Regions from separate parts of the Lysinibacillus sp. K60 genome, predicted to be linked through region 1. Evidence: riboswitches for the same ligand, from Rfam matches in the RefSeq annotation. Region 1 holds a riboswitch; each other region holds the start of a gene.
The links. Region 1 has a riboswitch for S-adenosylmethionine ahead of HCH28_RS00655 (MetQ/NlpA family ABC transporter substrate-binding protein). Riboswitches for the same ligand answer to the same signal wherever they lie in the genome.

Region 1 (6,684 bases):
GTACAAAAAGTAAACTTGGCTCTAGAAGAAGGGCGTGATGTCATTAACCTTGGGCAAGGAAATCCCGATCAGCCAACGCCTACTCACATCATTCAAGCATTACAGGAAGCGGCTGAAAATCCTCAAAACCACAAATATTCACCATTTAGAGGTCTCGCTGAATTACGCCAAGCTGCTGCCGACTTTTATCAACGTGAATATCAGGTAGAACTAAATCCAGATACAGAGGTAGCGATTCTCGGTGGAACAAAAATTGGTCTAGTTGAGCTACCTTTAGCAGTGTTAAACCCTGGTGACACGATGCTCTTACCAGACCCTGGCTATCCAGATTACCTATCAGGTGTCGTACTAGGAGATGTCAATTTTGAAGTGATGCCACTTTTTGCCGAAAACGATTTCTTACCTGATTATGATGCATTACCTGATGAAGTGAAAGAAAAGGCAAAGCTTCTTTACTTAAATTACCCGAACAACCCTACAGGAGGTACAGCATCACTTGCGTTTTTTGAAGAGACTGTTCGCTTTGCGAAGGAACACAATATTATCGTATCACATGATTTTGCTTATGGGGCAATAGGATTTGACGGTAATAAACCAGTTAGCTTCCTTCAAGCAAAGGGTGCAAAAGAAGTAGGAGTTGAAATGTATACATTATCGAAAACCTATAATATGGCTGGCTGGCGTATAGGCTTCGCTGTAGGGAATGCCGAGATTATTGCTGCTATTAATCTTATTCAGGATCATCTGTTTTGTAGTCAATTCCCTGCCATTCAACAAGCCGCAGCAGTAGCACTGACAGCTTCCCAACAATGTTCGGATGAACTACGAGCTACTTATGAGCGTCGCCGCAATGTACTCATTGAAGAAGCTCGACGAATTGGCTGGCATGTTACGGCTCCAAAAGGCTCCTTCTTCGCATGGCTTCCTGTACCACTAGGCTATACAAGTGAACAGTTTGCTGATCTTTTGCTCGAAAAAGCTGATATCGCTGTAGCAGCAGGTAATGGCTTCGGTCAATATGGTGAAGGCTATGTACGCGTAGGGTTGCTAGTTAGTGAGGAGCGCTTACGTGAAGCAATCCATAGAATCGAGCAATTACAATTGTTTAATAGATAATGATGAGGGCGTATCCTGTAGCTATCCCTAGCTACAGGATCATTAATATTTTTCAATTTTCCTTGGTTGCCCTAAATCATTTTCTAATGGATAAAATTGAGCATGACCTGTTTCATCATCCCATTTTCGAATATGTTGAATACCTTGTACCTCTGCCAACACGATGTCAGCAGTAATAACAGGGTTTCCCCCTTTTATTAAATGCCCACCCGATACAACACCCCATTGATCGCTCATAGAGCCATGGAAATGTGTCTCATATCCCCCATCTCGTTTACACACCACACCTGAACCTTGAATAAATTCTAATGGTCCCTCTTTTTCCATCACATCACTAAAACGAACTTGAATTTGAGCTGTTGCATCTGGCACTAAATAAACAAAGCTACTTTTTTGAAAGCTGCCAATACAGCTTACAATTGTGGCTGACTCTATATTATTCTCTTCGCAAAGCGCTTCAATCCCTTCAATGATATCTGTTCCCGTTAGAAAACGAGCACTAATAACCTTACCAAATGAACCTATACCATAATTAACTCTTACAGACATTGTTATCCCTCTTTTGCGTCGAAATATTATAATTATATAAAAAATTTAAAAATTATTTATTGACTTACTATACCCTATAAATTATATTAGTTCTATCGGAATTACAAAAAAATATTATAAATCTCTTATCAAGAGTAGCTGAGGGACTGGCCCTATGAAGCTCGGCAACCTCCTTTTTTAAAGGAAGGTGCTAAATCCTGCAAACGAACTTCGTTTGATAGATAAGAGAGGACATCTTTTCATGAGCCTCTCTTAATTTGTAAGAGAGTTTTTTTATTTTCAAAAAACCGATAAAAACAATCTTGGAGGTATTTTCATGAAAAAGAAAAATAAATTTTTAGTAGGTTTAGCAAGTCTAACATTAGTAGCAGCTTTAGCAGGCTGTGGCTCTAAAGAAGATAGTAAAAGCCAAGCTGAAGGAATTGATGAAAAGAAAATCGTTGTAGGCGTCACTTCTGGTCCACACGAACAAATTGCAGAAGTAGCCGCTAAAGTAGCAAAAGAAAACGGGCTAGAAGTAGAGCTAAAATCATTTTCTGACTATGTTTTACCTAATACATCCTTAGCTGAAGGTGATCTTGATGCGAACAGCTATCAACACGAGCCTTTCCTGGATACATTTAATAAAGATCATGATACAGATTTAGTACCAGTGGGCAAAACGATTTTAAATCCAATGGGTATCTACTCTGAAAAATATAAATCCTTTGATGACATTCCTGACGGTGCAACGTTTGGCTTACCAAATGACCCAACGAATGGAGCGCGTGCCCTCTTTGTTTTACAGGAAGCTGGCTATATTCAGTTAAAAGATGGCGCAGACTTAACAGCCTCGATTCGTGATGTAGAAGAAAACAAAAAGAATTTAAAATTCATTGAATTAGAGGCAGCTCAAATTCCTAAACAACTTAGTGAAGTAGACGTAGCAGCTATTAATACAAACTTTGCATTAGAAGCTGGTATTAACCCTAAAGATGACTCTATTTTATTGGAATCTACTGATTCTCCATACGTGAACTATATTGTTGTACGTGCTGAAAATGAAAATGATCCAACAATTAAAAAGTTCGTTGAGGCTTACCAATCTGATGAAGTACGTCAATTCATCGAAGAAGAATTCAAAGGTTCAGTAATCCCTAGTTGGTAATACATTCAGGAAGCTTCTATAAAGCCGAAGAATCTGTCGAAATTCCTCTATAGGAAAACGAGCAGATTCTTGCTTTTTAGAAGGTGGAGAAAGGAGCAAACAGTCGCATGATTCAATTACAAAATATCTCAAAAGAATTCAAGTCGAAAAAAGGCATCATAAAAGCTGTGGATGGCATCAATCTTCACGTAAAAAAGGGACAAATTCATGGTGTAATCGGCTATAGTGGTGCTGGTAAAAGTACACTCATTCGTTGCGTTAATCTACTCGAACGTCCTACAGCAGGAAAAGTAGTGATAGACAATGTAGACATTACGACCCTTTCTCTTCAAGAATTACGTCAAACACGCCAAAAAATCGGGATGATCTTCCAGCACTTTAATCTATTAAAAACAGCAACAGTTTACAATAATATTGCAGTTCCCTTAAAGCTTCTAGGCTATAAAGAGGCAGAAGTAAAAAAACGAGTAGCTAAGTATGCTGAAATTGTCGGTTTAACAGATAAACTAGATAGTTACCCAAATCAACTTTCAGGTGGTCAAAAACAGCGTGTGGCTATTGCACGTGCCTTAGCACAGGAACCAGAGATTTTACTTAGTGACGAAGCAACAAGTGCACTTGATCCTGAGACAACGGAAGCCATTCTTGAATTGTTGTTAAAAATTAATCGTGAATTAGGCATTACGATTCTGCTCATCACACATGAAATGAATGTAATTCAAAAAATTTGTGATGAGGTTTCTGTTCTAGAATCAGGGAAAGTTGTGGAATTTGGCACAGCGATTGAACTTTTTGCGAAACCGAAGCACCCTACAACGCGAAAGTTTTTAAATACAATTTCACAACGTAATTTATCCCCCTCTCTTATTGAGCAATTAAATGTTTCAGGAAGTGTAATCCGTTTAACATTCCTTGGTGAAAGTACTGGTAAGCCATTATTAGCAGAAGTCACTAAGGTATACGATGTGCAACCAAATATTTTAACAGCTAATATTATTGAATTAAAAAACGGTATTGTCGGCAATATTGTGGTGCATTTACATGGCGAAACGCAGATTGTCCAAAAGGCGTTAACGTATTTTTCAGAAAATGGCGTGGCAGTGGAAGAATTAGGAGGTGCGTTCAATGAGTAGTATCCAAAGTTTCTTTACAGATTGGTCAGATGTAATTGGCAAAGCAATTATCGAAACATTTCAAATGGTCGGAATTTCATTGTTGTTCTCCATTCTGATTGGTATTCCATTAGGGCTATTAATCGTTTTAACACGACCAGGACAATCCTTTGAAAATAAATTTTTCTATCAGTTTTTTAATCTATTTATCAATATTGTTCGCTCTGTTCCATTTATCATTTTATTATTCTTCATCTTACCTTTTACCAAGTTAATTGTAGGTACAACAATTGGTGTTAAAGGTGTAATCGTTCCGCTAGTTGTTTACACAGCTCCTTATATTGCACGACTGATGGAATCTGCGCTATTAGAAGTGGATTCAGGAGTAGTAGAAGCCTACACAGCCATGGGTATTAAACGTCGCCATATCATTTGGCATGTCCTATTACGTGAAGCTCGACCATCTATTATATTAGGCTTAACGATTGCCACAATAGGATTAATTGGTGCAACAGCAATGGCAGGAATGGTTGGTGCTGGCGGTTTAGGTGACCTTGCCTATCGTTATGGTCATTTACGCTATGAGGTTGATGTGATGTATGCAACTGTCTTTATCTTAATCATCCTTGTGCAGAGCATTCAATCCATCGGTAACCGCTTCGCCGCGAAGTTGAAAAAAGACTAATAGGAGAATGAAGATGACAAACGAAATTTATGTAGAGAAAAATGGCTATATTGCAACGTTAGTATTAAATCGCCCGGAAAAACGGAATTCTTTATCAAGGGCAATGTTTCAAGCCATAGTAGACCAACTAGAGCTGCTCAGTGTAGATTCTTCCATCAAACTTTTAATTGTTCGCGGTGTCAATGAAGTAGCCTTTTCTTCCGGTGCAGATATTACCGAGTTTTTAGATGTTCGTTATGCTACAGACAATGCCAAAGCCTATAATGAATTGGCTCTAAAGGCGATCGATGCTCTCTATAAATTTCCACACCCGACAATTGCTATGATTCAGGGCTTAGCAATTGGTGGTGGCTTAGAGTTAGCAAACGCTTGTGACTTTAGAATAGCAACACCTAAGAGTAAGCTAGGCATCACCGCTGCAAACATAGGTATTGTCTATAATTTAGAAAGCACAAAACGTCTCATCAATATTGTTGGTGTCGCTAAGGCAAAGGAAATTTTGTACACAGCTACTATTTTTACAGCTGAAGAAGGAAAAAATATTGGTTTAATCACGGCCCTCCACGAACCAGAGGATATTGATGAGGCGACATTGCAATTCGCTGAACATTTATTAAGTAAATCATCCATTGCAAACACTGGCATCAAAAAAGTTATCCAGGCAATTGTTGATGGTGAAAATGAAGAAAACGATGTGTTGGCACAGTTAGTTTTGGATTCATTTAATTCAGACGATTATAACGAAGGTATTCAAGCCTTTTTAAATAAAAGAAAGCCTATTTTCAATAAATAAGTGAGGTTGTAACGATGACAAACATAACTGATGGCGATCTACTCTTAAAAAATATAACTGCACAAGCCCCCTTCCCCATTTGCTTTGCAGATTTAGAAAAGGCCGTAGCGGAAAAAATCGAAGCTGGACCTTATGGCTATATCCGTTCAGGTGCTGGCGGTGAACAAACACTGCGCAATAATCGAGCAGCTTTTGAGAAGTATTCCATTGTTCCCCGTTTTTTAAATGATGTGTCAAACGTTGATACATCCGTTCATTTGTTTGGTAAAACATATCCAACTCCTTTGCTTTTTGCTCCTGTGGGCATGAACGGAATGGTTCACGATGAAGGAGAACTTGCCGTTGCACGTGCTGCCCAGTTTTTAAATATCCCTTATATACAAAGCACTGTTTCCACTTTTGCTCTTGAAGAAGTTGCTCAAGCTGCGCCTTCTGCAACAAAATGGTTTCAATTATATTGGTCTACTAATGAAGAAATTGCTTTTAGTATGGCTGCACGTGCGGAGGAAGCTGGATTTGAAGCGATCGTTTTAACTGTCGACACCGTAATGCTTGGCTGGCGTGAAGAAGATGTACGCAATCAGTTTTCACCATTGAAGTTAGGCTATGCAAGAGGAAATTATATGAATGATCCCGTTTTTACAGCCTCTTTACCTGATGATTCATTCGAGTCCTATGTACAAGGTGTCTTGCAAAATGTCTTCCACCCAAAACTTAATTGGGAGCATGTTCGAGAGTTAAAAAAACGTACAAATCTTCCTATATTATTGAAGGGAATTTTACATCCTGAAGATGCAAAGCTAGCTATTGACAATGGTATTAATGGCATTATTGTATCAAACCATGGTGGCCGTCAATTAGATGGCGTGATTGGTTCACTGGAGGCCCTTCCCGCTATTGCGAAAGTTGTGAATGGACAAATTCCTATTATATTAGATAGTGGTGTATATCGTGGCATGGATGCCTTAAAAGCACTTTCTTTAGGAGCGGATGCCGTTGCAATAGGACGTCCTTTCGTCTATGGACTAGCCCTTGAAGGACAACAAGGCGTCGAAAAGGTGATGACCAATCTTTATGATGAATTAAAGGTTTCTATCGCATTAGCCGGTGCCACCTCTGTCAAAGGATTACGCAACATCACATTAGTCAAACAGGATGGGACTGAGGGTAAATGAAACAAGCATTACAAGGATTAAAGGTTGTCGATTTATCACAAGTCTTAGCTGGTCCCTATTGCACCATGGTATTAGCAGATATGGGTGCAGAAGTTATCAAAATTGAA
Region 2 (6,684 bases), on a different contig from region 1:
CGATTGCGTAAATCGATGAATGTGTAAGGTTTATTTGTTGAAGACAGAATATCTTCAATAGATCCTTTGACAGGAGGTAAGACAGGCATAGGTTCTCCCATATTATTTGCTGTCTCTCCACTAGTCATGTATAGACCTATTACATAGCTATATTTCTTATAGATATCAGGTAAACGTTCCCCCATTAATTTAACTGGGTAAGGAGACCCCATTACATCCGATTGTGCTTTACGAATATGATCGTTATGAGCCCATACAATAAACTTTTCTGTTGGGTACACCTCTTCAGCTAACCAAAGTAAGTTCTCCATCATCGCTTGATCTCGCCATTCCATAGTTTGCAAAAATGATTCTATATTATTTTTTTCAATGTCGATATTGGACTGAATTGTTAACTCTATATATTCGTCTGCTAGTCGAATGCGATCTGCTAGAGTGCGATCCATTAGTTTTACAATATGAGGCTCTTTTGGATAAGCTGCCTGTAGCTCTTTTTCTTTGATTTGTATTTGTGATTTTACCTGTTTATACACATCAATTATAGTAGCTTTTACTTTTTGATAGCCCTTCAAATCTTTTCCCGAGCTCCATTCAGCAAGTTCCTTCTCAGCTTCATTGAATTGCTGAGCCAACTTGGGGTTATGCAGCCAATCTCCGTTCGTAAATGCCCCTTGCTGTTGAATATCGAAGCCAGTAAGTACAAGAGGTTGCTCTGTTGCTTGAGTCAATTTTGCATAGTCAAACAGAGGCAAAGTTTCTTTTGTCCACCAAACGCCGAAAATGGCATCCTTCATTGTTTGTAGAGCTGCTTGTTTATCAATTTGTCCTTGAGCGTTCATTACATTGCCCATACCACTTTCAAAGGCAAGGACATTATAGCCCATATCTTGATGTAAAAATTGTATTAAACGTGTTTTTGCTAGATTGAATTGTGCCACTCCATGAGAGCTTTCCCCTAAAAAGACAATACGTTTATCATGTAATAAAGGTTTTAGCATCTCTAAATCCTCAAATTTGTTAGCGGGAATTTTTAGTCCATTAAACGTTTCAGGCTGGATGGATGACAGGCTATATGCATGGTCATTCGCCCATTTTTTCCAATCAAGTAATGTTTCATTAGAAGTCCTAGCTTGTTTGACGGCAGAAACGTTTTCAATAATCTCCTCATTTACAGGGGCAACAGCAGAGACATTTACTACTCCACTTACTGTTATTAAACTTGCCAGTGCAAAACTTAATAAAACCTTATGCTTCCTAGCTTTCCTCATTAATTATCAGCCCTTCACTTTATATTGATACTTAATTATAGGAAGGGGAGTTTAAAATTTAGGAAGAATTTGTTTAAAATTAGTTTAAATTTAGTATGTAAAAAAGAAAAACACCTCCAAGTGATGGAGATGTAGGAATGCTATTTATAGTGATACGTACTTGCTCTTGCATGGTTACGTTGAATTTGGTTAAACCATGCACGATCCTTTTCTTCTTGTTTTAATGTACCAACAATGGAGGAAGAGCAGCTCACGCAAATTTTAGCTTGCGTAATCTGCCCACATCGTTCGCATGGTGCCCCTAAATTAGGGAAAATGGAGTTCTTTAATTTTCCTGCTTTTACCCATTTGTGAAGCAACTCAGATGATACGCCTGTTAAAGCGACAACTTCATCGTTTGTTAGGTAGCGATTATTTTTTCTTAATAAAAAATGATGTAGCTCTGAAAATATATCCTCTTCTCTCACATCAATTTTCCTTTGAAATAGCAACATAGTTAATCATCTCCTCGTCCCACTAATTAATGATTTCATTAATTGTTACAGGTTGTTCGTCATATTTATAATTTTCCCAACGATTGCGTGCAAGCTTGCGATATTTTGTCGAAACATTTCGATCAGCAATTAAGCGTGAAAATCCTTTTTTAGCTTCAGGAATATCACCAAGTCGAAGGCTCAATTCAGCATGTAAAAACTGAATTCTCTCTCCACCTTCTTGATTAGAGGCAAAGGATTTACTATAAAAGTCTCTAGCTGCAAAAAGATAGCGCTTTTCGGATTCTTCGTCCTTTTTTAATCGATAGAGCCAAGCAATTTTTAAAGCGAAATTCGCCATTAAAAGAGATTCTTCCATTGACGCACGGGATACTAAATAGGCGAGCTTAAAACTGATAATGGCATCATCAATTGTACGTTCCTGACAAATATCCATAGGTTTCTGGAGCTCTTTAATGTATAGTTCATCAATGAGTAGCATGAAAGGTCCATATGTCCGTGTCATAGATTTATGGTAGGCATAGCCACAATGTGGACATACGGCAACTTCATATAGCAAAGGGTTTAGGCCATCGTAAACAGGCATGAAATCCGTTTGTTCTTCGATAATTTTATATCGATTAGGGCGAACTTTATATGTTGTAAACTGCTTTTTGCAAAATTTACAATCCACACTACTTTCATAGTAGTAAATGTTAAATGCCATAAGAATCAACTCCTTTGCGTACTCTAAAATTTTATTTCTTTTGTTCTATTTATACATAAGATTTTATCGTTCAATGTATTTAAGTTATTATCTTTTATTTTAACAATTTTGTGTTCTTTGGTATACTCCTTTAGAATTATTAAAATAAAAATATTCAAGGAATTTTTAGTTAAATATTATTATAAATACGCTTGTAATAGTTTTTATCGGTGGTGTAAATGGAAGTTGTATAGTTTGCTTACAGTTTGTCAAAATACTTTCACATATTTCAAGGGAGAAAAATTATAAATTTAATTTAATTGGTTCTAAATAACTATAATGGAGGTGCTCAAAATGAAGTGTAATATCGTGTTTTTTGATGTAGACGGCACATTGATTAATTATGAGGATGGCTGTGTGGAAGAAAGTACAAAACAAGCTATTCAGCTATTGCAAGAAAAGGGAATCCATCTTGTAGCGGCTACTGGAAGACCCTTATCTATGTGCTATGAGTTAAAAGCGCTGGGGATTGAAACCTTTATTACAGCAAATGGAGCCTATGTGAAACATAAGGAACTTGTCATACATAAAACTCCGATTGCCAAAGAAATTGTCCACAATGTACAGGCTTTTGCACAGGAACAGCAGCATAGCCTAACATTTTTTACAGAGCAGCTATCCATGAATAGCATACAAAGTCCAGTAGCTTTAAGAGCGATGCAAGAAACTTTATCTTTACGAGCTTTTCCACTTATAAATGAAAAAATTGTAGATGAAGAGGTTTTCCTCATGTGTTTATATGCGGATGAGCTGGCAGAAAAAAGATATACTAGCCAATTTTCGAATATATTTTTACAGCGTTGGCATCCTTATATAGTGAATGTCTTACAGCAGGATGTTTCGAAGTCTATAGCTATTAAAGCGGTGCTTGATCATTTTAATATTGACCCTAAGAATGCGATTGCCTTTGGGGATGGGGATAATGATATTGATATGTTGGAGTATGTAGGAGTAGGAATTGCTATGGGAAATGGTAGTAAAGCTCTAAAAAGAGCTGCCAATTTTGTTACAAAGAAATCTACGGATGGCGGTATCAATTTTGCTTTACGTCAGCTTCAAGTCATTTAGAGCGCTGAGGTTACACTATATATAGCAGGTAGATTTTAATAAATTTTAGGTGGGATGATTTATGGCACATCACGTGCAGTCTCTAATTGAACATTACGGATACTTTGGGATTATCGTGATTCTAATTGGAGGTATTGTTGGGGTGCCACTTCCTGATGAGGTGTTTCTAACTTATGTAGGCTATAGTGTTTACCGAGAAAGTCTTGAACACATTCCTGCTTTGGTCAGTGCAATGATTGGTGCGGTTGGAGGCATTACCTTAAGCTACTATATTGGTTATCGTTTTGGCTTACCGTTATTGCAGAAATATGGCCCTAGAATTCATATTACAGAGCAAAAAATTGACTTTACGAAAAAGATGTTTACAAAAATAGGACCTACCCTATTATTAATTGGCTATTTTATTCCAGGGGTACGCCATTTGACAGCATATATTGCGGCTATTAATAATTATCCTTATAGAAAGTTTGCGCTTTTTGCCTATATAGGGGCATTTATCTGGACGTTCACATTTATATCATTAGGAAAGATGCTTGGAGAGAAATGGCGATTTGTTGGATACTATTTAACTCATTATAGTATCTATCTTATCCTTTTATTTATTGTAGGGATGCTCATTGCTTACTTTTTATTCAAAAAAAGAAATGGACAAACATAAAAGTCGGTATACGCTATACCGACTTTTATGTTATGGCAAAATAGCAAATGAGCGCACAGGGAAGCCAGATGCTTTTTCTGGCTTAGGTACGATATTGAAGATGATAGCACCTTTCGCAGGTAGCTTGTCTAAATTAGTCATTAGCTCAATTTGATAGGTGTCTTGGTCAAGCACAAAATATTCGCCCTCTAGCTTGCCATTTTTACGAAAATCAGCAGCAGAGTCCGTATCGAATGTTTCATGACCAATTGCGCTTACCTTACGTTTTGTTAGTAAAAACTGTAAAGCTTCTAAACCCCAGCCAGGGATATGGTTATGTCCATCTGCATCCTTATTACTGAAAGCCTCTTTATCTGGCCAGCGCTTACTCCAATCTGTACGTAATGCAACAAATGTTCCTGCTTCAATTTCTCCATGCTTGTCCTCAAAATTAAGAATATCTTCTACACTTAATGTAAAATCATGGTTGCTCGCAGCCTCTTGTGATTTATCAATAACAACAAGGGGGAGAACAAGCTCTTTTAGTTCTAATTCTTCTAAGTAGCGAGTATCTCGCACAAAATGAATGGGTGGGTCGATATGTGTGCCATATTGACCAGGGAACGTGAATTGTTGAGCGAAGAAACCATCCTTATGAGAAAATAATGTTTCAAATTTAGCGTCCTCAAACATAAAAAAATGTGGTGAATTAGGGCCGAAAGTATGTGTTAAGTCAACCCACTGTTTCGATTTTAATAATTCCAATGCTTGCAAAAGTTCATTAGATATCGATTTCCCTGCTTTCTGTAAAAAATAGTGGTAAATAAAAAAGGAGTCCCCTAATAGAAGAGGACTCCTGCTTGAAACAACGGTAGTTCTTCTTCTCATCTTCAAGGCTGATCATTTTGCCAATTGGAATTAGCACCATACTGTTAGCTGGTTGCTGAGACTTCATCGGGCCAATCCCTCCGTCTCTCTTGATAAGAAAAGTAATATAAGAATTTTCAGAAATAACAATACAAACACTTTAGCATAGTTTTTTATAGTTTACAAGTTCACTAGGAATTTTCACCAATTCAAATTTAAGGTGACGCCACAACAATCATTATCAATAAGACGTATTATAAAACTGTCTGGTGTATAGTTTGTTTCAAATTTCACCGTAATGCCTGTTGATGTGATTAATTTTTCAACCTCTGTTTTATTTGAAAGTTGAGCAGCATTCATTAAATCATGTGCGAATTGTTGGGAGCTATCTATTTTATCCGTAAGTAATTGGGCTTGCTGCATCATCGCCTTCATCCGTGATGCTGAAGCTTTTAATTTGTGTGTATCGACAGGTGGAAAAGGATTATTGGTCGGCATTGCTAGGTGTTGCGAAAAGGGTCTAATGGCAAAATGATTAGCGATAGGCGATGTTGGATAATGATAGGGATGCACAAAATACGGATAAGGATTGTAATACAAGGTCATTCCTCCTATCCTATAACTGATAACTTATCTTATGTAGCCAAACGGCTTTCGGTGTTATTAGCAGTGCAATGTTTGTCCTAAACATTTAAAAAGGAAGCTAAAGTAAGCTTCCTTTTAGCCAAGTACATTCAAGACATCATCAATTTTTTTACTATGTGATAAAATGCCATAATTCATCCATGTTAAAAAGTCTACTTCATAGATACAGTTGCTTTTAACGGCAGCTAGGTTTTTCCAAGTAGGAGTTTTTAAAATAGCACGTTCCTCATTTTCATAAATGGAATGTTGTTTATCAAAGGTAATAAATAAATGATCAGCATCTAATTGCAACAATTGAGCAAATGTCAGTTGAACTTTACGTTGATTGTGCGGAATACTCCATACTAGTGAATGTGGCATTAAACCTAAGTCACGATATAAAATGGGGCCCGTATAGCCACATTCAGGGCCCGCGTATAGAGTAATGCCAATGGCTGAAATACGGAGAAATGCCACACTTTGCCCATAAACAGATTTGCTAAGAATTCCTTTTGCTTGTTGTACTTTATCTTCATATTGTAGGATTACGTCTTGCATCAAAGAGGTTTTTCCTGTTAGATCTGCAATTTTAAATAAAGTAGATTGCCAATTCTCTCCGGGGTGTGAGAGGTGGCAGACGGGGGCTACCTCATCTAAATGATGAAAGGATTCCCAACGCTCTATACCAGAATCTAGCATAATTAAAGTTGGCTTATAGTAAAGGAGTCGATCTATTTCTCTATTTTGTACATCGATATCTGGCACTTCCTGTAGACCTAAATAGTCTTGTTTTCCCCATTTTGAATGACTGAATTGAGCAATTGGCGTAATCCCAAGGGCAACAAAGAAATCTTCTAAGAATGGTGCAAATACACGTAGATGGCTGCCTTGATTTCTTCGATATTGTCCTGGAGAGATGCCGACATGTTCTTTAAAACGACGATTGAAATAATACTCATTATTAAATCCGACAGATTGGCT
Region 3 (6,684 bases), on a different contig from region 1:
TATTCAAGACTCAAAAAACTCTATGTTTCCAACCGTCTATAACTCCGAACGTCCTGATGTCATCGCAGGTGAATTATTAGATGGCAAAGTGGCGATTCTAGTTGATGGCACACCTTTTGTCTTAGTCGTACCAGCGCTATTTACATCCTTTTTACAATCAGCAGAAGATTATTATCAGCATTGGATGATTAGCTCACTTGTACGTATATTGCGTTTCTTTGGTATCAGTCTAGCATTAGTAGCACCATCCTTGTATGTAGCGATTACTACCTTCCACCAAGAAATGCTACCAACACCCATGTTAATTAGCATCGCTTCACAAAGGGAGGGCGTACCCTTTCCTGCAGTGGTAGAAGCGCTTATTATGGAGGTTGCCTTTGAGGTCTTAAGGGAAGCTGGACTTCGTATGCCTCGAACAATCGGTCCTGCGGTATCCATTGTAGGTACTTTAGTTATTGGTCAGGCAGCAGTTGATGCAGGGGTCGTTTCCGCTGTAATGGTAATCATCGTAGCCCTAACAGCGATTTGCAGCTTCCTATTCCCTGCCTATGGCTTATCGAATACGATTCGGGTACTACGTTTCCCATTAATGATTTTAGCTGCTATGTTTGGTTTATTCGGTGTAATGTTTGGCATTATGCTAATTATTCTTCATCTATGTAGCATTCGTTCATTTGGTGTACCTTATTTAAGTCCATTCGCACCGTTGGTATTACAGGATCAGAAGGATGCATTTGTGCTGTTCCCGCGCAGAAAATTACTTACACGACCTCGTTTAGTCAATCAAAAAAATATTGTTAGAGGACATAACTATATCAATGTAAAAGGCAGGAAATAACTTCAGGATAAATGAGGAATAGAATATGGCAAAATTAAACTGGATTTGCTTACTATGTATCCTCACTTTACTGTTAAGTGGTTGCTGGAGTAAGCGAGAATTAAATGAATTAGCCATTGTCGTAGCACTAGGCATTGACAAAATAGATGAGGAATATGAAATTACAGTTCAAATTGTCGATCCTAGTGAAGTCTCAGTGCGACAAGCTTCCACTCAACGCTCACCTGTCGTTAGCTATCATTCGAGAGGCGAAACCATCTTTGAGGCGATTCGAAAAATGACGACCATCGCTGCTCGAAAGCCCTATTTTGCCCACCTTCAAGTGGTTGTTTTAGGGGAAGATCTTGCTAAAGAAGGCATGAGTGATGCACTTGATTTAATTGTAAGGGACCATGAATTTCGTAAGGATTTCGACGTCATTATGTCTCACGAAGCAACAGCGAAGGAAGTATTAAATGTACTAACACCCATCGAAAAAGTTCCTGCTAATAAAATGTTAAATTCCCTGGATGTCTCTGAAAAGGCTTGGGGCTCCACAATAGCTGTTAATATTGATGAATTAGTCAATACGTTAAGCAATAAGCAGAAAGGGGCATTAATTTCTGCTATTGAAATTCATGGCGATAAGAAATTAGGGGTAGATCAAACAAATGTGCAACGTGTTAAAGCACCTGTGCTATTAGGTTATACAGGTTTAGCAGTCTTTAAAGGAGATAAATATATAGGGCTACTGACTGAAAGTGAAAGCAAAAGTGTTAGTTTTCTTAATGACAAAATTCAAAGTACGATAGAAATCATTGCCTGTCCTAATAAAGGGACCTTGTCTACTGAAATTACCCAATCCACTACAAAGGTGAAAGGGTCATTTAAAAACGGGAAACCGAAAATCGATGTTCATATTAATGTAGAGCAGAATGTTGGAGAGGTCGAATGTGATATCGATCTTACCAAAAATAAATCGATTGATTACGTTAACAAAAAAACAGCCCAGGGAATTGATGAACGCATAGAAAAAACAGTAGAGAAAATTCAACAGCAATATGAAGTAGATGTTTTTGGATTTGGGGATGCCCTACATCGGGCAGATCCTAAGCAGTGGAAAAAAATCAAGGATGATTGGACTTCCATTTTTCCAGATTTAGCAGTGGTAGTTCATGTAAAGGTAACTACCCAAGGTTCAGGTACGATGCAAAATTCATTATTAAACAAGCCAAAGGAGGAATAAATGCAATGGTACTAGCCGTAGCTATCTTGATCATCGCGATAATCATTGCGCTTATTTTTATTCCAAAGCTAAAAAAGCAACAGGATAGAAAAGCCATGATTGTATTCTCCTTTTTGCTTCTTATTGGAACGGCTTTAAATATGGGGATTGCCCTGAAAATCCATATTCCTAGCCCATTAGATTTGATTACCTTTATCTTCACACCAATTAGGGATTACATTGTGTCATTCACAAAATAGAAAGATGGACTGAGAAACGGAGGGTAGCTTGATGGAAAAAGAGATAATTAGTTCAAGACAGTTTACAATCGTTACCTTCCTCTATTCTATCGGTACAGCGATTTTAATTATCCCTTCGAGTATTACTGGTGCCGCTAAGCAAGATGCTTGGATAGCAGCAAGCATTGGTGTTCTCCTTAGTTTACTGGTACTAAAATTATTTTTAACACTGGCCAATCAAACACCATCTCTAAACTTTATCGAGGCTAATGAAAAAATTCTTGGGCGTTTTTTTGGGAAAATCACAGCAATTTGTTTCCTGATTATGACCTTTCTTTCGGCTGGAGAATTACTCTATTTTATAGGTATTTTCATGAAAACGGAAGTAATGCCAGAGACACCGACATTAGCATTTGCCCTACTGTTCAGTATCATTATTATGTATGCCGCTTATTTAGGAATTGAGACCTTTGCCCGTTCGGCAGAAATCCTCTTCCCATTGTTTATCTTTATTTTTATTTTTTTCGTCCTTAGTATTACCCCTCAAATTACATTTGAGAATATTCAGCCTCTACTAGAAGCAACCAAAACATCTATGTTTTATAGTATTGCACGCTTTATGAGTATCTTTTCCTTTCCATTACTTGTATTAATGATGCTCTATCCTACTGGTGTCAATGTACAGCCGTCTGCACAGAAAGGGCTATATATTGGGGCAATCTTTGGTGGAATCGTCTTAGTTACGTTGATTGTCCTATCGATTCTTGTATTAGGTCCTGAAAACACAGCATCAAGGACTTTTCCTAGCTATGCCTTAGCACAAAGAATATCTATAGGAAATTTTTTACAGCGTATAGAGATCATTATGGCATTTATGTGGATTTCGTCTATTTATATTCGTACATTTATGTATTTCTATACGACCGTTGTTGGCCTCGCACAAATTTTAAAGATCAAGGATCATCGCCCACTCATTATACCGATGGGGATAATTGTTATTGGACTTTCTCAAATTGTTCATCCAGATATTGTGCATTCTACTAATTATAATAATGAAATTTGGCCAATCTTTTCCTTTATTTTCACCATTTTATTACCCATACTATTGCTGATTGTGGTAGTTATTCGAAATCGTAAATCCAAAGCTCAAAAAAACGAAACACCTCAGCAGGAAACAGAAAATGACAATCAAAAAGTCTAATTTCTTTTAAAGCTAGAAAAGAAATTAGACTTTTTATTAATTAAATATGATATTCGATTTCATCTACAAAATCCCATTCATATGGTGTTTCTTGGTAAACATAGTAGTTCAACCAGTTAGAGAATAATAGATGCGTATGGGCACGCCATGTATTCATCGGCACTTGTGTCGGATCGTCATTCGGGAAGTAGTTTACAGGAACAGCGATATCTATGCCCTTCGCCACATCGCGACTGTATTCATCGGCTAGCGTTGTCGCATCATACTCTAGATGCCCCGTAATCATAATATTTTTATTATCTTTTGATTGTACAATAAATACCCCTGCATCCTCTGAATAGGATAATAATCGTAGATCTGGATGATTGCGAACCTCGTCAATCGAAACAGATGTATAGCGTGAGTGGGGCGCAGTAAATAAATCACTAAAGCCACGTACCAAATCTACAGTTAAATCTGTAATCACATGGGAATAGACACCTGAGCATTTAGCAGAAAGCTCGACCTTCCCAATGCCATAATGATGATACAATGCAGCCTGTGCCCCCCAACATATATGTAGCACGGATGTCACATTCTTTTTAGACCAATCCATAATTTCTGAAATTTCCTGCCAATAGTTGACCTCTTCAAAAGCCATTTTTTCTACTGGCGCACCAGTTATAATCATACCATCATAGCGGCGGTGTCGAATCTGATTGAACGTTGTGTAAAAAAGCTGCAAATGGGATTTACTCACATTTTTAGACTCGTGTGTGGCTGTATTCAAAAAGGTAATATTCACCTGTAATGGTGTATTCCCCAATAAACGTAATAATTGGAGCTCTGTTTTTTCTTTTTCAGGCATTAAATTTAATATTAATATATTTAATGGACGGATTTGCTGTGTTTTCGCACGATCTTCTTCCATGACGAAGATTTTTTCCTCACGTAAATGTTCTCCAGCTGGTAAATTTTTCGGAATATTAATTGGCATCTTGCTTTCCCCTCTCTATAATCACTCTCTTTTAGCAAACCTTGCTTGCATAGGATGCAACGAAATTAAAAAATCCTCCTCATTCCATACGAGATAGAATGAGAAGGATTTTTTTCACGTCCACTCTTATCTCTCAAAGGAAAAAATCCTTTGCTGGAATTAGCACCTTTCTAACAATTGTTAGAGGTTGCTGAAGCGTCATCGGGCCAAATCCCTCAGCTTCTCTTGATAAGATTATTTAATTATCTTGAATTGTAACACGAACTAGTTAGAATATCAATAATTCATAGAATATTTTGTGATTCATGTGCATGTTCCTTGCTCAATTGATGTACACTAAGCTTGCTATATGTGGTGTTTCTGCATTTAAAATTTATGGTAAACATGCCGTAATTATGTTACCATATACTTTTAGTAAGAGAGAGGAACGTGAATAGTTTGATTAAAATTGAATTTCCAAAACCAGATCTAGTAATCCGTCAACGTGAACAAGATTTAAAACCAGGTGATGTGCCAATCACACCTTACTTCGGTTTTATTGACTTCCATAAAATCACACGTGATAAAGGCGGCATTTTCTTATTCTATAATGACAAGAATGAGCTATTATTTGTTGGGAAAGCACGTAAAATTCGTCAACGTATTAAAAAACATTTCGAGGATAATGTATCTCCGATGAAAAACCATCGTGATGAAGTGTTCAAAATTGAAGTCTATGAAGTAGAAGATCCAATGGAACGTGAAATTTACGAAACATACGCGATTAATACTTTCCGCTCTAAATATAACGTAGACAAAGTCTTTTATTAGACATCTCATAAAGAAACCGAAATCTCATCTAAAGATTTCGGTTTCTTTTATCACATAATGGTCATACGATCAATGGGCGTACTCTGACCGTTTATTCGCAAATCAATGGTATCAAGCTCAGGATTCTTGACGGTGATTTGAAAAACATAGGGCTGAGCCTCTTTCTTTTGCTCGCTGCCTTCTTCTAACTGGATGATAAGCCTATTTCCCTCAGCTGTAATACTTGCCAATACATTCCCTTTTGAATAATAAACAAGATAATATGGAGCATCATTTTCATGTAATAGTTGTATTCTGTCATTAGAAACAATATTTTTTTGGACATTATCTGGGACAACCGTTAGCTCATGAATCGTTGGTGGATTGGTTGGTGGTGTAGCATTACAGGCTCCTAGCATGAGTAAGCTCATTAAACCTAGCAACACGAATTTTTTCAAGTTACTCCCCTTCCCTTATAAGACTATTCTAAGAAAAAAGCTTTCCGCTCCTTAGCAATCCAGTCTTCTAACTCCTGATCATCCCGTTTTACTAACCGATTAATGAGTACATCATGCCATATATAATCCTCTAACAAATAAATGTGAACGGAATCATTGGTGATAAAGGCCGTCTCTTGGGTAGATGGAGAATGACCATAAATCATTTCCTGACCATCTACCGATAAGATAAACCAATGCGGTGTCGACGCTTTTTTTGTATAATGTGTGGCTCTATGCTGGTCAATTGAGGCTAGATGCTCTCCTACATATAACGTAATGCCATGAACAGGAACATGCAGCGCCACCTCTTGCAAATCTTCACGTAAGACCTCATACATATCTTCCCACATCGACAGCATCACTTTTTTCTTCGCCTTCTTTAGAAGTGACTGACAATAATTGATAATAGATTCCCTGCCCTTCAGCATGACCACTTTAGGCTCAGCTTCCTGCACTTTTTCCTCTAATTTCTCTAGCTTCCCGCTTATAGACGTAAAATTCGACTCCCAGCGCTGTTGCATTTGCTGTAAGAACACAGACACAGGCATTGCCGAATAGGTCGTTTGTTCTGCGGTCTCTTCTTTTAACACGATGCCCTTTTCTACAAGGATATTTAAAATATCATACACTCTTGCACGTGGTATGCCAGAATTTTTACTAACCTGATAGGCACTGACATGACTTTGCTGAACAAGTGCCGTATAGGCCTTCGCTTCATATTCTGTAAAACCCATTTCTTTCAGCTGGGTGATTAATTCCTCCATGTAATCCCTCCATTATCTTTATTATAGGCTACCTTTGTGAAGATTTGCCAATGAAAAAATGGGGTTTACAGCGTAAATAAAATTAGTTACTATTTCAGTAGTAACTAATTCTAAAGAGGTGTCATATGTTGTTTGAAATCGATTTACATATTCTCATACTATTAATTTCATTT

Region 2: it holds a riboswitch for S-adenosylmethionine, as region 1 does, so the genes downstream of both, HCH28_RS15095 (cyclase family protein) here and HCH28_RS00655 (MetQ/NlpA family ABC transporter substrate-binding protein) in region 1, are expected to answer to the same signal.
Region 3: it holds a riboswitch for S-adenosylmethionine, as region 1 does, so the genes downstream of both, metA (homoserine O-acetyltransferase MetA) here and HCH28_RS00655 (MetQ/NlpA family ABC transporter substrate-binding protein) in region 1, are expected to answer to the same signal.

Annotation. Positions count from the first base shown of each region.
Region 1 is NZ_JAASJR010000001.1:140,946-147,629, reverse strand. It holds gene HCH28_RS00665 (pyridoxal phosphate-dependent aminotransferase) at 1-1,116, shown strand, start outside; gene HCH28_RS00660 (PPC domain-containing DNA-binding protein) at 1,159-1,665, opposite strand; SAM riboswitch class I at 1,788-1,893, shown strand; gene HCH28_RS00655 (MetQ/NlpA family ABC transporter substrate-binding protein) at 1,982-2,812, shown strand; gene HCH28_RS00650 (methionine ABC transporter ATP-binding protein) at 2,920-3,945, shown strand; gene HCH28_RS00645 (methionine ABC transporter permease) at 3,938-4,609, shown strand; gene HCH28_RS00640 (enoyl-CoA hydratase/isomerase family protein) at 4,623-5,402, shown strand; gene HCH28_RS00635 (alpha-hydroxy acid oxidase) at 5,417-6,577, shown strand; gene HCH28_RS00630 (CaiB/BaiF CoA transferase family protein) at 6,574-6,684, shown strand, end outside.
Region 2 is NZ_JAASJR010000006.1:210,058-216,741, reverse strand. It holds gene HCH28_RS15120 (erythromycin esterase family protein) at 1-1,268, opposite strand, end outside; gene HCH28_RS15115 (hypothetical protein) at 1,409-1,762, opposite strand; gene HCH28_RS15110 (DUF2225 domain-containing protein) at 1,785-2,468, opposite strand; gene HCH28_RS15105 (Cof-type HAD-IIB family hydrolase) at 2,802-3,575, shown strand; gene HCH28_RS15100 (DedA family protein) at 3,637-4,233, shown strand; gene HCH28_RS15095 (cyclase family protein) at 4,264-5,001, opposite strand; SAM riboswitch class I at 5,094-5,199, opposite strand; gene HCH28_RS15090 (YuzC family spore coat inner layer protein) at 5,281-5,685, opposite strand; gene HCH28_RS15085 (helix-turn-helix domain-containing protein) at 5,800-6,684, opposite strand, start outside.
Region 3 is NZ_JAASJR010000012.1:19,249-25,932, forward strand. It holds gene HCH28_RS20540 (spore germination protein) at 1-838, shown strand, start outside; gene HCH28_RS20545 (Ger(x)C family spore germination protein) at 864-2,063, shown strand; gene HCH28_RS20550 (hypothetical protein) at 2,069-2,302, shown strand; gene HCH28_RS20555 (GerAB/ArcD/ProY family transporter) at 2,334-3,482, shown strand; gene metA (homoserine O-acetyltransferase MetA) at 3,523-4,458, opposite strand; SAM riboswitch class I at 4,582-4,693, opposite strand; gene HCH28_RS20565 (nucleotide excision repair endonuclease) at 4,897-5,268, shown strand; gene HCH28_RS20570 (hypothetical protein) at 5,319-5,705, opposite strand; gene HCH28_RS20575 (TrmB family transcriptional regulator) at 5,729-6,511, opposite strand; gene HCH28_RS20580 (TSUP family transporter) at 6,637-6,684, shown strand, end outside.